One region of the Marinomonas sp. AWM4_232 genome, then DNA from elsewhere that is predicted to be linked to it. Evidence: predicted binding sites of a transcription regulator. Region 1 holds the regulator's gene; the other holds the start of a gene.

Region 1 (7,319 bases):
TAAGCTCCGTGAGCATTTCCTCGGGGGTTTCTGCATCTTGAATTGCCATAACTTGCGGAGCAAAAATCTCTTTCATTCGGTCATCAACAAACTTTTCAAGCTCTTTCTTTTCTGGTCGATCGACGTTGTTGGATTTCAAATGTGACAAAATAACGCTATATAAAGTTTGTGCAACGCGCATATCGCCAGAGTGAAAATTTTTATTGGCTTGTACAATTTGACGGTTGAGTTGAATCCACAAATTTAGCCAACGCAAATAGGTGTAGCATAATTTGTAGTGAGTGTTACTGATGCGACCTTTTCTTCGCATATAAAGAAGCATTTTTGCGGCTTTGGTAATCCGTTCTTTGTACTTGGTTTTTTCATGGAAGCTCATCTCATCCGGTTCATGATGAAATTCAGTGGGAGCCTCTTCTCGTTCTGCTTCGGCTTTGGCAATACGCTCTTCTATTTTTTCAGGATCATCTGAGTAGGAAACAAGCTCCCTTAAATTCTCCAAATAAAAGTCATAGAATACATCACTAACAATCATATCGGTGTTTATGCTACGTAAGCCAATGATATGCTGCTCCATGCGATCAGCACGATTTTGCAACTGTAAATACTTTAGTCGACGCTCTTTTAGTTCTTGTTCTTTTTGATGTGCACGAGAACCAATCACTACTGAAATCAGCACGATTATGAAAAGAATGACTATAGTTAAGATCTGAAGCGTAGCCATGATTGTCCTTTTTAAATGATTTCAGTATGTTAAAGGGCAAATACTGGACTCGGCAATAGGAATGTTGCGAATCTGTAAGGGATTGCTTGTCATATAATAGCGCTTTGCTTAATATCTGCGCCCCTAAAGTAATCAAACTACGTTCATCTTTCAAAAGTAATTAAGGCTCGAACAACTCAATGGCTAAATCTCTGGTTATCGTGGAATCGCCGGCAAAGGCGAAAACAATTAACAAGTACCTCGGCAACGACTATGTCGTAAAGTCGAGTGTAGGTCATATACGAGATCTGCCTGCAGGAACGACATCAACCTCCACTCCGCAGGAGCGTGCTAAGCAAGCGGCCTTAACTCGAAAGATGAGTCCAGAAGAAAAAGCGGTTTACAAACGCACCAAGGCTCGCAAACAGCTCATCAACCGTATGGGTGTTGACCCCGAGCAAAATTGGGCTGCTCACTACGAAGTGCTTCCAGGAAAAGAGAAAGTCGTCGATGAACTAAAACGCCTAGCCAAAAATGCTGACACTATCTATCTCGCAACCGATTTGGATAGAGAAGGTGAGGCGATTGCATGGCATTTACGTGAAGCCATTGGTGGTGATGACAGTCGCTACAAGCGAGTTGTGTTCAATGAGATCACTAAAAACGCCATCAAATCCGCTTTCGATACGCCATCTGACTTGGACATAAACCGTGTTAACGCTCAACAGGCACGTCGTTTTCTTGACCGTGTAGTTGGTTTCATGGTGTCACCCCTGCTATGGGCAAAAGTTGCCCGCGGTTTATCTGCTGGTCGTGTGCAGTCTGTAGCTGTGAGACTAATTGTAGAGCGTGAAAAAGAAATTCGAGCTTTCATTCCAGAAGAATTCTGGGAATTGGATGCTAACTTAGCGACAAAAGATGATTCAAACATTACCTTTGAAACCGCTAAGTACCAAGGAAAAGAGTACCGCCCTACATCTAAAGAGCAATCTGACGAGCATGTTCAGCGAATTGAAAAGCTGCCGTTTAATGTCGCTAATCGTGAAGACAAACCGACCAAGTCTAAACCTTCAGCACCATTTATCACGTCAACACTACAACAAGCTGCCAGCACTCGCCTGAGCTTTGGTGTTAAAAAGACGATGATGCTCGCTCAACGTTTGTACGAAGCGGGTTACATTACTTACATGCGTACTGACTCGACCAACTTAAGCCAAGAAGCGGTAGAATCTGTTCGCGAGTTTATTCAATCGAGTTACGGTGATGCTTACTTACCAAAAGAAGCGCTGCGCTATTCAAGCAAAGAAGGTGCTCAAGAGGCCCACGAAGCGATTCGACCATCAAGCGTAACGGTTACTCAAGACATGCTTCAGGGCATGGATAAAGATGCTCATCGTCTTTACGATTTGATCCGTAATCAGTTTATTGCCTGTCAAATGACGCCTGCAGAATACACGTCGACAACGATCACTGTGATGGCGGGTGAATACGAATTGCGTGCTAAAGGCCGCATCCTTCGCTTTGATGGTTACACGCGAGTGTTAACACCTGTAGGCAAGAAAGCAGAAGATACGATTCTGCCTGATGTACAAAAAGGCGATCAATTAACGCTGCTAAGCTTAGATCCGGCGCAACACTTCACGAAGCCACCGGCTCGTTTTAGTGAAGCGAGCCTTGTAAAAGAGCTAGAAAAGCGCGGCATTGGTCGTCCTTCCACTTATGCTTCGATCATCTCTACGATACAAGATCGTGGTTACGTTCGAGTTGAGAATCGTCGTTTTTATGCTGAGAAAATGGGCGACATTGTGACCGATCGATTGGTGGCAAGCTTTGACGATCTAATGAACTACAGCTTCACTGCACAAATGGAAGAGAAGTTGGATGACATCGCGGAAGGCGAAAAAGATTGGATTCAAGTTTTAAACGACTTCTACCAAGATTTTAGTCAAACACTCAATCAAGCGGAAGCAGAAGAAGGTGGTATGGCTCCAAACGAACCTACGCCGACCGATATTCCGTGTCCGACATGTGGTCGCCCAATGCAAATCCGTACCGCTAGTACGGGGGTTTTCTTGTCATGTTCTGGTTACGCACTGCCACCAAAAGAGCGCTGTAAAGCAACCATAAACTTGGTCAGTGGCGATGAAGCAGTTGCAGTAGATGATGAAGAAGGCGAATCTAAAGCACTGATCAACAAGCGTCGTTGTGATATCTGTGGCTCAGCAATGGACAGCTACTTGGTTGATGAGCATCGTAAGCTTCATGTGTGTGGTAACAATCCATCATGTACAGGTTACGAAGTAGAGCAAGGTACCTTCAAGTTGAAAGGCTATGACGGACCAGTTATTGAGTGTGACAAATGTGGTTCTGAAATGCAGCTTAAGACTGGTCGTTTTGGTAAGTACTTCGGTTGTACCAATGAAGAATGTAAAAACACTCGTAAGCTTTTGAAAAATGGCGAAGTGGCTCCACCAAAAATGGACCCAGTACCAATGCCTGATTTGCCATGTCAAAAGGTAGAAGATCACTATGTTTTGCGTGATGGTGCGACCGGCTTATTCTTAGCTGCGAGTCAATTCCCGCGTAAGCGTGAGACTCGACCGCCATTGGTAAAAGAGTTGAAGCCGTACATGGAACAAATTGATCCTAAATACCACTACTTCGATAAAGCCCCTTTGCAAGACGAAGAGGGTAACCCGACCGTTATTCGCTTTAGTCGTAAAACTAAAGAGCAATACATTATGACTGAAGTAGAAGGAAAGCCTACTGGCTGGAAGGCTTTCTATGAAGGTGGTAAATGGAAAATCGAACATGGTAAGAAGAAATGAGCGGTTCAAGCTTAGCAAGCGTAACCAACCAGCGCCTAGACGCTGCTAGAAGACTGCTTCAGCAAGCAACAGAAATGGATAACGATTGGATGACTCAAAGCCTTGAGTCATCTGCATTGTTCCAGTTAAGATGCGGGCTGAATGGACTGCTGCAAGAGGTGAAAACCTCTTACAGCCTACCTGCTGCTCTCGATTTAGACTCGTTGCTTCAAGCCGCGAATGCGAAAGGCATCAGTGTTCCTGTGCTGAATGAGTTGGCACTATTGAAAAACAATGGTCAATCTTGGTTGAGCCAATTGCATGTTGCCTTCCAAGCCGCCTTAGATTGCCAAGTGGCTAATCAGTCCTATGGAGCAGGAGTGGAATTGATTGGCCGCGGCTCTGACGCTGGTACATCTACGAAATACATTTTGAGCTCTTTAACAGAGTTAGTCTTACGCTATCGCGAAGACGCGGCCGAATATTAGTGATGAAAGATACCTACTTAGAAATTGTCGAATTGGAAAATGGTGAGATTGTCTTACGCCCAGCAGGGGAGGATGACGATAAAACTCCTATTGCAACACTCACGATTTCCGATGATACGAAAGACTTCCTGAAAGATCGTTATTTTGAGCTTGCCAAGTGCATGTTCCATGCGGGCATCGACTTCGTTTATTCAGAAGATTTCGGTGGCATGGATTCGTCTGAAGGCGATGTGCACGATGAAGAGTTTATGCCGCGGATTTTGCATTAAATAAACCGTTTCGAATCATGGTCAATGCCATAAAAAAGCCTCTATCACTAGAGGCTTTTCAGGAATTGATTATAGGAATTGATTAATGGCCTCGTCGGATTACGCCCACCGAGAGCCCTTCAATGGCAAAGTCTTCGCTTTCCAGATCTACGATAATGTCATTAAATTCTTCGTTTTCCGGGATTAAGCGTACTTCACGACCTTTTTGCTCAAATCGCTTCACGGTTACTTCATCACCGATGCGGGCCACCACGATCTGACCATTGCGCACCGTGTGAGTTTTATGGACAGCTATCAGGTCACCATCTAGAATGCCTGCGTCTTTCATACTCATGCCGTTAACAGACAGTAAGTAGTCAGCTTTTGGTGAGAACATTTCTGCGGCGATAGGGATTCTGGCATCGATGTTCTCTTGTGCCAAAATTGGATAGCCTGCTGCGACTCGTCCAACAATTGGTAAAGTGCCAGCTTCATCGTTCGCACTTACGGGTGCTTCTTGCTCTACAAGGCGAATGCCACGAGAAGCGCCAGAAAGCATTTCGATTGCGCCTTTTTTGCTAAGCGCTTTTAAATGTTCTTCTGCTGCGTTTGGGGAGCGAAAGCCTAAACGCGCCGCAATTTCAGCACGAGTAGGTGGGAAGCCTGTTTCGTTAATAAATTCGCGAATTGTTTCTAGTACGTCAGACTGTCTTTTTGTTAATTTAATCATACGGCATCTGTTTGTTTATACAGTTACTGTTATTATATACAGCTATCAATCAATTGCTCAACTATATTCCATGCTTTCAGACTCGATAAAAGAAAATATTCAAACGGCCTATCGCGCTTACCTTGAAGCCAAAGGCCATAAAGCACGTGTTGGTCAGCGTCATATGATTGCTACGATTGCACGAACGCTTGGTAATATACGACAAGGTTCAGAAGGCGAAAGGCTTGGTGAGAAGCATGTTGCCGTGGTTGAGGCTGGAACAGGTACTGGCAAAACACTTTCTTACTGTTTATCTGCCATCCCCATTGCGAAAGCCAAAGGGCTTAAATTAATCATATCAACAGCCACTGTTGCGCTGCAGGAGCAGATTCTCCATAAAGAGCTGCCAAGCCTGCTGGAATACACCGATTACACGTTTCGCTATACCTTGGCCAAAGGTCGTGGTCGCTATCTTTGCTTAAATAATTTAGAGAGCTTTCTAAGTGCGGAAGATCAAGCCACAGAAGATATGTTTGCAGGCCTGTTTGAGCAACACTTAACACCTGATGATGTAAATACCGTTTTGTATCAGGAAATGGACGACTCACTTCGTGATGGCAAGTGGGATGGCGATAAAGATAATTGGGAAGGCATTATTCGTGAGCAGGATTGGCGACGTTTAACCACCGATCATCAGCAGTGCACGAACCGCAATTGTGCGAATTTTTCAGCTTGCCCATTTTTTAAAGCCAGAGCTGAGTTAGAGACGGCCGATGTTATCGTGGCTAACCACGACTTGGTATTAGCAGACTTATCATTAGGTGGCGGTGCGATCTTATCCGATCCCAAAGAAACTATTTATGTGTTTGATGAAGGGCATCACCTACCAGACAAGGCAATCGGTCATTTCCGTCATGAGGTCCGTCTACAGCAAAGCATTAGTTGGCTTAAGCAGCTAGACAAGAACTTAATCAACCTACGTCAAGAGCTGACCGATGAGGTCAGTTTAACGGGGCAAATCCTTCTAAAATTGCCACAGCAGATACAAAGCACGATCAATTTTATTCAATATGCACAGCAAGGGCTCGCTCCATTTATTCAGAATTTAGGTTTAGATGAAGACTCGCGACAGCATCGCTTTGAGTTTGGTGTGATTCCTGATGAGTTAAGGCAGCTTGCTTACAGCTTATCTACTTCCTATCAAAAGCTGTTTAACCAGATAGAGAACATTCAGGACGAATGTAAAAAGGTGAAGCAAAACGAAGGGATGGGATTAACCGAAGAAACCGCAGAGAACTGGCTACCGATCCTTGGTGTCATCCTTGGTCGCTTAGAAGCTTGTGTGGAACTATGGAAGCTTTACGCTGCGCTGGACGATCAAAACTATCCCCCAAACGCTCGCTGGTTATTGGTGGTTGGGCAAGGGCTTGAACAGGACATAGAGCTAGGCGGATCACCGATCTTGGCTGCTCATACGCTGAGAATGCAACTGTGGGATAAGTGTTTTGGTGCTGTGGTGACATCAGCCACACTGACTGCGTTAAACGAATTTCATCGCTTTAACATGCGCTCCGGCGTACCAAGAGAAAGTGAATACCTAAGAGTCGTCAGTCCCTTTGATTTCCAGAACAAGGGCACGTTAGTTGTTCCGAATATGACGTCTGAGCCCAATCATGCAGAAGCACATACAAAAGAGCTCATCACATACTTGAACGACAACGTCGATACATCGCTTGGCTCGTTGGTGTTGTTTTCCTCACGACGCCAAATGGAAGAAGTGGCTGCTGGCCTAAAAGATAACCTCAAAGACATCCTACTGATTCAGGGAGAGCAATCGAAGCGCATTATTTTGGAAAGCCACAAAGATGCCATAGATGGCGATAAAGGCAGTTTGCTATTTGGCTTGGCAAGTTTTGCGGAAGGTGTCGATTTGCCTGGTAAATATCTGACAAGAGTGTACATCGCCAAAATCCCATTTGCGGTTCCAGATGATCCGGTTGAAGCCACATTAGCAGAATGGATTCAGCGACGCGGAGGCAATCCGTTTATGGAAATTACGATTCCGGATGCCTCGTTACGACTTGTTCAAGCAACCGGCCGTTTACTGAGAAGTGAAACCGACAGTGGCGAAATTCATATTCTGGATAAGCGCTTACATACGAAGCGCTACGGTAGACAATTAATCAACAGCTTGCCGCCTTACAAACAGATTTAACCAAACTAAAGGTGATAAAGGGCTACCATTTAGGTACACTTCACGCCTGAGTAATTACATTCATTCAAAAGAGATTAAAGACTCTCACATGGAAAAACAGCAAGAAGCAGCGCGCCCTGCATCAAAGGGACCAAAGCGCCAACGTAGACCCC
Region 2 (7,319 bases), 190 kb from region 1:
ATTGAGTGGTAGCCATCTACTTTCCTTACAAGGCGCTGAAGCAACGGCTTATCAATGGGCGCTTGATTACATCAGTGTTTTTCAATGGGGAGCAATCATGACGATTGCATCAGGTGCTTTGCCCATGCTGGTTCGCAATGATGATCGCCCTAACCTAGCTACGTTATTGTTAGGCATAGGTGCAGTGCTCAATATCGTTTTAGATTATTTAATGCTCGGCCATTGGAATTTAGGTTTAAAAGGTGCGGCGATAGCTACGGTAATCTCTCAAGCCACTGTTGCTATGTTTGCTTTGCTTTATTTTTGTTCAAACAAAGCCAGCATTCGCTTAGCTCTGGAATTTATTAACCTCAAACAACTTATGCAGGTACTAAAAACAGGCAGCTCTGGACTGGTGATGTTTTTATACTTTAGTTTTATTGTTGCTGCCCACAATACCTTATTACTTAAATACGGCTCCGTTGAGTATGTGAGTGCCTTCGCGATTATTAATTACATTGCCCTGCTCTATTACTTGATTGCAGAGGGGTTAGCGAATGGTATTCAGCCTCTTGTCAGCTATTACTATGGGGCAAAGCAGCCTAAGCACATAAAGACAACCATGATATTGGCTTTAAAAATCGTCTTAGGCCTTGGCTTATGCACCACGCTGATCGCTAACGTTCTTTCAGAACAATTAATCGGATTATTTACTACTGAGCAAACTGGACTGGTTCAAATTACAGTTGAAGGCATGCGACTGCATTTGTTTGCTTTATGCTTGGATGGTTTTTTATTTGTCGCATCGGTGTATTTCTTATCAGTTGGACAAAACCGTGAAGCCATGCTTGTCGCACTGGGTAATATCGTGATTCAAATTCCATTCCTGTTGTCCTTTCCTACAGTGCTGGGGACACAAGGAATATGGCTGGCGCTGCCACTATCCAACGTCGTGCTTAGTATTATTGTCGCACCGATATTGATACGGTCTTTAAGTCACCGTACGGAGCCAGTCGTCGAAATGAAAACCAAACAGGAACTGCCCTTCTTTTAAGCATCATGACTCAGCAAAGTCCAAGGGAAGCTGTCGCGCTTCTTCTTCGGACTTTAGCATAACACTTAAACCTAAAAGGCGAATTTCACGTCCATTCTGGCGCTTTAGAACCTGTTCTAATAAATCTCTGAAGTAATCAAGATCCAACTTCTGGTGAACATGCTCAATAGTTGTAAGCTGGAAATCCGCAAACTTTACTTTGATACCCTGCTTAGTAATGCTTTTATCTTTAGAATGACGTCCAAGGCGCTGCTGTAACTCAGGGTATAAGCGCTGCTCGATCACCTGCCAACACTCATCATAACTTGAGATATTAGTGGCAAAGGTTCTTTCAACGCCAACTGATTTGCGTTGACGATGAGGTGTGACTTCTCGCGGATCAATCCCATGACTTCTATTCCAAAGAGAATCACCTAATCGCCCAAAGCGCCTTACGAGCGCTAAGTAATCGGCATTACGAATATCGGAACAGACATAAAACCCAGCATTATTAAGCTTCTCAAGGCTGACTTTACCGACACCTGGGATTTTGCCAAGTGGCAACTGGTCAATCACAGATTGCACTTGATTAGGCGTAATCACAAATTGCCCATCCGGTTTATTCATATCAGAGGCAATTTTGGCCAAGAATTTGATCGGAGCAACGCCCGCTGAGGCAGTCAGATTTAATTCTGTTCGGATCTCATCTCGTATGGCCTCAGCAATAAGGGTCGCTGAACCATGGTGCTGCTGACAGTTTGTGACATCTAGATAGGCTTCGTCCAAAGATAACGGCTCAATCAGATCTGTATAGCGAGCAAAAATCGCCCGAATCTTGGCTGAGGTCTCTTTGTAAACCTGCATCCTACCTGGGATCACGGTTAACTGTGGACACAGCTTCTTGGCAATCGCCGTCGACATAGCCGAACGAACACCGTATTTACGTGCTTCGTAGTTGCAAGTACTGATAACCCCACGCTGCCTTTCATTCCCCCCAACCGCCAACGGAATATTGCAATACTGAGGGAAATCACGCATTTCTACCGACGCAAAGAAGGCATCCATATCAATATGGATAATCTTTTTTTGGTAGTTAGAAGGGTTCTGCATGGAGATAATATACTGTTTAAATAAACAGTATTAAGACATATCTCATCGTGGGCTGTCCAGCAGAACTTTTGATTTAAATTTCAGCTTCTTGGGCACAAAAAACGCACATTGAGATTGCTCAAGGTGCGTTTTCTTTATCAACTAACCACTATTTAGCAAATAATTGTCCCATATCTTTAAAGGCTTTGAACTCTAACGCGTTGCCACATGGGTCGAGCAAGAACATGGTCGCTTGTTCACCAACTTGGCCTTTAAAACGGATGTAGGGCTCGATCACAAACTTCGTATCGAATGATTTTAAGCGCTCGGCTAAATCTTCCCATTGTTGCCATTCCAGCACGACACCAAAATGCGGGACTGGCACATCATGACCATCCACTGGGTTGGTCGTAGCATTTTCTTGAGAAGGTGTTTTTGGGTGACTGTGAATCACTAGTTGATGGCCGAAAAAGTTAAAATCGACCCAAGCTTCCGCTGAACGCCCTTCCTCAAGACCAAAGACATCGCGGTAAAAAGCGCGGGCTAAAGGTACATCGTAAACAGGGATGGCTAGGTGAAATGGTTGTAGGCTCATTTTGGCTTCCTTTTGTTGGCTAGCTAACATTACAGTAAGGTTTTATTCCACAAAAGCCAATTTCGCCTGTGCTTGATTGATGAAAACTTTGGTTAAGTTTTGCAGTGTGGTTGAGCGGATAGAGGCATGTTGCCAGTAAAGTGGTACATCGACTGTGACTCTAGGATGGATCAAAACTACTTTGCCATCGGCTAGCGCCTGCTGAATCATACATTCAGGCACCATGCACCAACCAAGATGCAGTGCTGCGGCTTCAACAAAGCCTGTTGAGGTGGGAATATAGTGCGTTGGTGGGTACAAATCATGACCCACTACCTGCTGAATAAAGCGATTTTGTAGCTCATCCTTGCGGCTAAACACTAACATTGGCGCCTTGGTTAAACTCTCAAGGTTTAAGCCTTCGGCAAAGAAACGCTGCTTAAATTCCGGCGATGCAATGGCGTGATAACGCATAGTGCCTAGCGCATGGATATCACAGCCTTGGATGGCTTTGGTTTCAGATGTCACAGCACCTACTGTACTGCCGTTTCGCAATAAGCTAAGTGAGTGGTCTTGATCATCTACGATGACATCAAATAAGTAACCAAACTCCTGATTTAAGGTGGCCAATGCTGGCAATACCCAGGTTTCTAACGAATCATCATTGACTGCGATGGCCAGTCGTCGATTCACAGCGTTGGGCTGCTCAAGCTGAAAGTCTTCGTAAGCTTCTGCTTCTAATGCCAACATGGGCTTCACTTTTCGCAGTAATTTCTCCCCTGCTTCTGTCGGCCGACAAGGTAATTGTCGAACGATGAGAACCTGCCCTAAACGGTCTTCTAATGCTTTGACCCGTTGTGAAATAGCCGATGGCGTCACCGATAAACGTTGCGCTGCCCCATCAAAACTCGCTTCTTCAATCACTGCTGCGAACGCCGCTAATTGGGGGTGTATCAAGCTCATATGAATAGCCTTTAGATTAGAGTTTCTTAACTATACATAGAATTATTAATTTTACTAACTTTCAGTTTTCTCAGATCATGGGCCTATTCAATATCTAACCATTCACTGGATTATTAAATGTTACTGACAGCTTTAATTGCAGGTTTTACCACAGGCGCGGGACTGATCATCGCCATCGGCTCACAAAATGCTTTTGTTCTTAGGCAAGGCTTGATGCGCAACCACATTGGCATCATTGTCGCGATTACCTCTCTAAGTGATATTTTGTTGATTACACTGGGCGTTGCGGGCATCGGGTTACTGGTTAAAGAATGGCCTGAACTCATGCAAGTGCTGCAATTTGGCGGGGCCGCATTCCTTGCATTTTATGGGTTACAAGCCGCTAAACGTGCTTGGTCGGGTGCTGGCGCTCTCAATACAGACGACACGACCAACCATAATTCTTTGAAAAAAGCGGTGCTAACCTGCTTGGCGTTTACCTTCCTAAACCCTCATGTGTACCTTGATACCATGGTTCTACTGGGCAGTATTTCGACCCACTATCCTGGACTGGGACAACTGGCATTTGGCATCGGCGCTTGCCTAGCCAGCGTGGCTTGGTTTATGTCCCTAGGTTATGGATCACAACTTCTAATCCCCGTATTTAACAACCCAAATGCGTGGCGTGTACTGGACGCCATCATCGCAGTGTTTATGCTGACACTAAGCACTTTGATGCTGATGGGGCCGTTTTAAACAAACTTAAAAAGGCTCAGACAAATATGTTGTCATTTGATAGGCTTTAATCAGTTTGTTTTAGAGACTCGCTAATGAGCAACAATAAGCCAGAAACACGCCAACGTTTAGTCTCCTCCGCTGCAGATATGATCAGTCGCCGAGGACTTGATGCGACCAGTATTCGCGAACTCGCTAAGTATGCGAAGGTGCCTTTAGGTTCTACTTATCACTACTTTCCCGGCGGAAAACAGCAAGTGGCGGTTGAGGCGATTCAATACGCTGGTGATAATGTCGCGCATTTACTTCAACAGGCACTAGAAGCTGGCCCGATCGCTGGATTACATAGTTTTCTGGATCTTTGGCGCTCACGAGTAAAACAAAGTCATTTCCAAGCGGGCTGTCCGGTTCTTGCTGTGGCAACAGAAGAGCCAACAGACGAAGTCGGTTTAGCTACTTTAGAAGCGGCCTCAGAAGTCTTTTCCAAATGGCGCTCTCTACTTGCTGAGTCGCTCATCAAACATGGGGCTGAAAAAGCTCAAGCGAATAGTATTGCAACACTGGCCGTTGCCTCGGTTGAAGGCTCTGTCGCCTTATGCCGCGCCCACCGTAGCTTGCAACCATTAGATGAAATCGAACAGCTGTTAGACGAGCTAATGCGACAAGCCATATCCCAGCATTAAGTCATTTCTTATCATAAAAATTTGTCACACCCTCTTTTTATAACAGTCGTTATAGGTTACATTTCTATAACAGTCGTTATAACCGTTCAATTTAGCAACGAAACGAGGGACCTATGTCGGCAACAAATCAATCTATTAGCCTCATAACAGAGGATAGTTACACGCTCCAGGGTTTTATATTTACTGCCAAAAAGCCCGTTAAAGCGAAGTTGATTGTCGCGGGGGCCACTGCCGTCCCACAAGGTTTCTATCGACGCTTCGCCCAATATTGCGCCGATCAAGGATATGAGACGTTAACCTTTGACTATCGTGGCATTGGTCTGTCACGCCCAGAACAGTTAAAGGGGTTTCGAATGAGTTTGCTCGACTGGGGGCAAAAAGATCTGGCGGCGGCCGTGTCTTATATGCATTCAGAGAATGTCCCTTTGTTTTTAGTCGGACACTCATATGGCGGACACGCACTTGGTTTATTGCCAAATCATTACCTAATCAACGGCTTCTATGTGTTTGGTACCAGTGCTGGCTGGCATGGATACATGCCAAAGTTAGAGCGACTTAAAGTTCAAATTATGTGGCGAACGTTACTACCAGCGCTCACACTTTGGAAAGGTTATTGTCCTTGGAAGATGCTAGGGCTGGGGGAAGATCTGCCACTCGATGTATTTCGTCAGTGGCGTCATTGGTGCCAATTTCCCCGTTACTTTTTCGACGACCCAGCTATGCAGGGGATTGAACAAAGTTATGCTGCGGTTACAACGCCGATCTATGCTGTCAATGCGCTCGATGATTTATGGGCCATGCCTGCATCGAGGGATGCTTTTCTACAAGCCTATACGAATGCCACCATTGAGCGAGAAGACTTAGATCCTAAAAACTATCAGGGCAAAGTCGGTCATATGGGATACTTTAGGGAACACGCCGCCCCTATGTGGGACGACGCTCTCTCTTGGTTTGAGGCAAAAAGAACTATGCCCTAACGGCCTTACGACTAGTAAAACCAAGCAATGTGGATCACAGCACGAACCAACAGCCCAAACAAGGCTCCCATCAGCGCATAACGGAAGATTTTACCGATACGAGGACCAATGGCTGAAAATAGCGCTAAACCTACTAAATCCACAGGGTTACTGGCCAAACCGACAATAATATTCAGATCACGTGCGGTCAGTGTGCCCTGCTCCACCTGATCAATGATCACCCCTAAATAGGCCGTTCCGCCAGCGATGTATTTGGTAATAATTGGCAGCACCGCAGTGCCTGGCAAACCTAGCGAACTGAATATCGGCTCCAACCACTTAGTTAGCACGTCGATAACATGCAAATCTTTTAGAATAGTGAGAATAAAAACCGTGATGATCAACATTGGGATCATGTTGATGGCGATCTTCATACCCTCCATGCCCCCATCAGATAGAGACTGCACGATGGTTTTTTTAACTTTAGGGCCTTCTTCGATGGCTTCTGTACCGTTTGCGTAGGCGGATTGATTACGCATTAAAACATAGTAAGTAAAGGCTGATGCCAAGATGCCACCGATAATTGAAGAGGCCAAGAGCACCCAAATATTGACGCCGTAAGCAATCATCGGAAAGGAAATGTTACCTTGGGTTAAAGTCAGGACTAAAGCCATGGAGGCAGCTAACTTGCGCTGATCTTGCTCCATCAAATCAATTTTTGCCAACGTTGGAAAAGGCGCGACAGAACTCACAAATAGCATTTTAGTGGAGGCGATCACACTCAGGCCAGATGCACCGAAAGTATGCGTAACAGCGGACAGTTTGACGGATAACCAAGCCAATATCCCTTTGTTTTCGATCACCTTCATAAGTCCCCCCATCACGACGGTAATGGGAAGCATCAAATATAAAACAAGGTCAATGGCAAGCCTGCCGGAGTTTTGAATGTTTTCGATAAAGTCCATTCTGTTCTTCTTATCAAGGTAGAGGCAAACGTTGTATTTACATATTATGTATCCAAAATACAATTAAGTAAAACCAACCTAGTTAACCTCAATTATCGATGTTATGCCTAAAGAAAGTGAGCGCTTCGAATTTAGCTATTGACTACTTTATCGCTATTGAAAAAATCTATCCATATCCATATCCATATCCATATCCATATCCATATCCATATCCATATCCATATCCATATCCATATCCATATCCATATCCATATCCATATCCATATCCATATCAAAGCCTATTCTTATCGAAATTTATGAGAAACGTACATCTAAATAAGCATTCTTTAGATTATCGAGCATTTTTTCTGTGGTGTTCACCAG

The links. Region 1 encodes LexA, which represses DNA repair genes until DNA is damaged. Its sites were predicted from a motif close to TACTGTNTANNTANACAGTA; they were not measured.
Region 2: the regulator LexA is predicted to act here: its motif matches at 2,133-2,152, upstream of dinB (DNA polymerase IV).

Annotation. Positions count from the first base shown of each region.
Region 1 is NZ_JBSWTA010000001.1:3,586,329-3,593,647, reverse strand. Features, by position in the region: gene ACXAC1_RS17005 (DNA topoisomerase I) at 1-721, opposite strand, end outside; gene topA (type I DNA topoisomerase) at 901-3,528, shown strand; gene ACXAC1_RS16995 (DUF6586 family protein) at 3,525-3,995, shown strand; gene ACXAC1_RS16990 (hypothetical protein) at 3,998-4,264, shown strand; gene lexA (transcriptional repressor LexA) at 4,347-4,973, opposite strand; gene dinG (ATP-dependent DNA helicase DinG) at 5,044-7,167, shown strand; gene ACXAC1_RS16975 (DEAD/DEAH box helicase) at 7,256-7,319, shown strand, end outside.
Region 2 is NZ_JBSWTA010000001.1:3,772,979-3,780,297, forward strand. Features, by position in the region: gene ACXAC1_RS17860 (MATE family efflux transporter) at 1-1,033, shown strand, start outside; gene dinB (DNA polymerase IV) at 1,037-2,122, opposite strand; gene ACXAC1_RS17870 (VOC family protein) at 2,271-2,696, opposite strand; gene ACXAC1_RS17875 (LysR family transcriptional regulator ArgP) at 2,739-3,638, opposite strand; gene ACXAC1_RS17880 (LysE/ArgO family amino acid transporter) at 3,756-4,373, shown strand; gene ACXAC1_RS17885 (TetR/AcrR family transcriptional regulator) at 4,448-5,035, shown strand; gene ACXAC1_RS17890 (alpha/beta hydrolase family protein) at 5,149-6,012, shown strand; gene ACXAC1_RS17895 (nucleoside recognition domain-containing protein) at 6,024-6,956, opposite strand.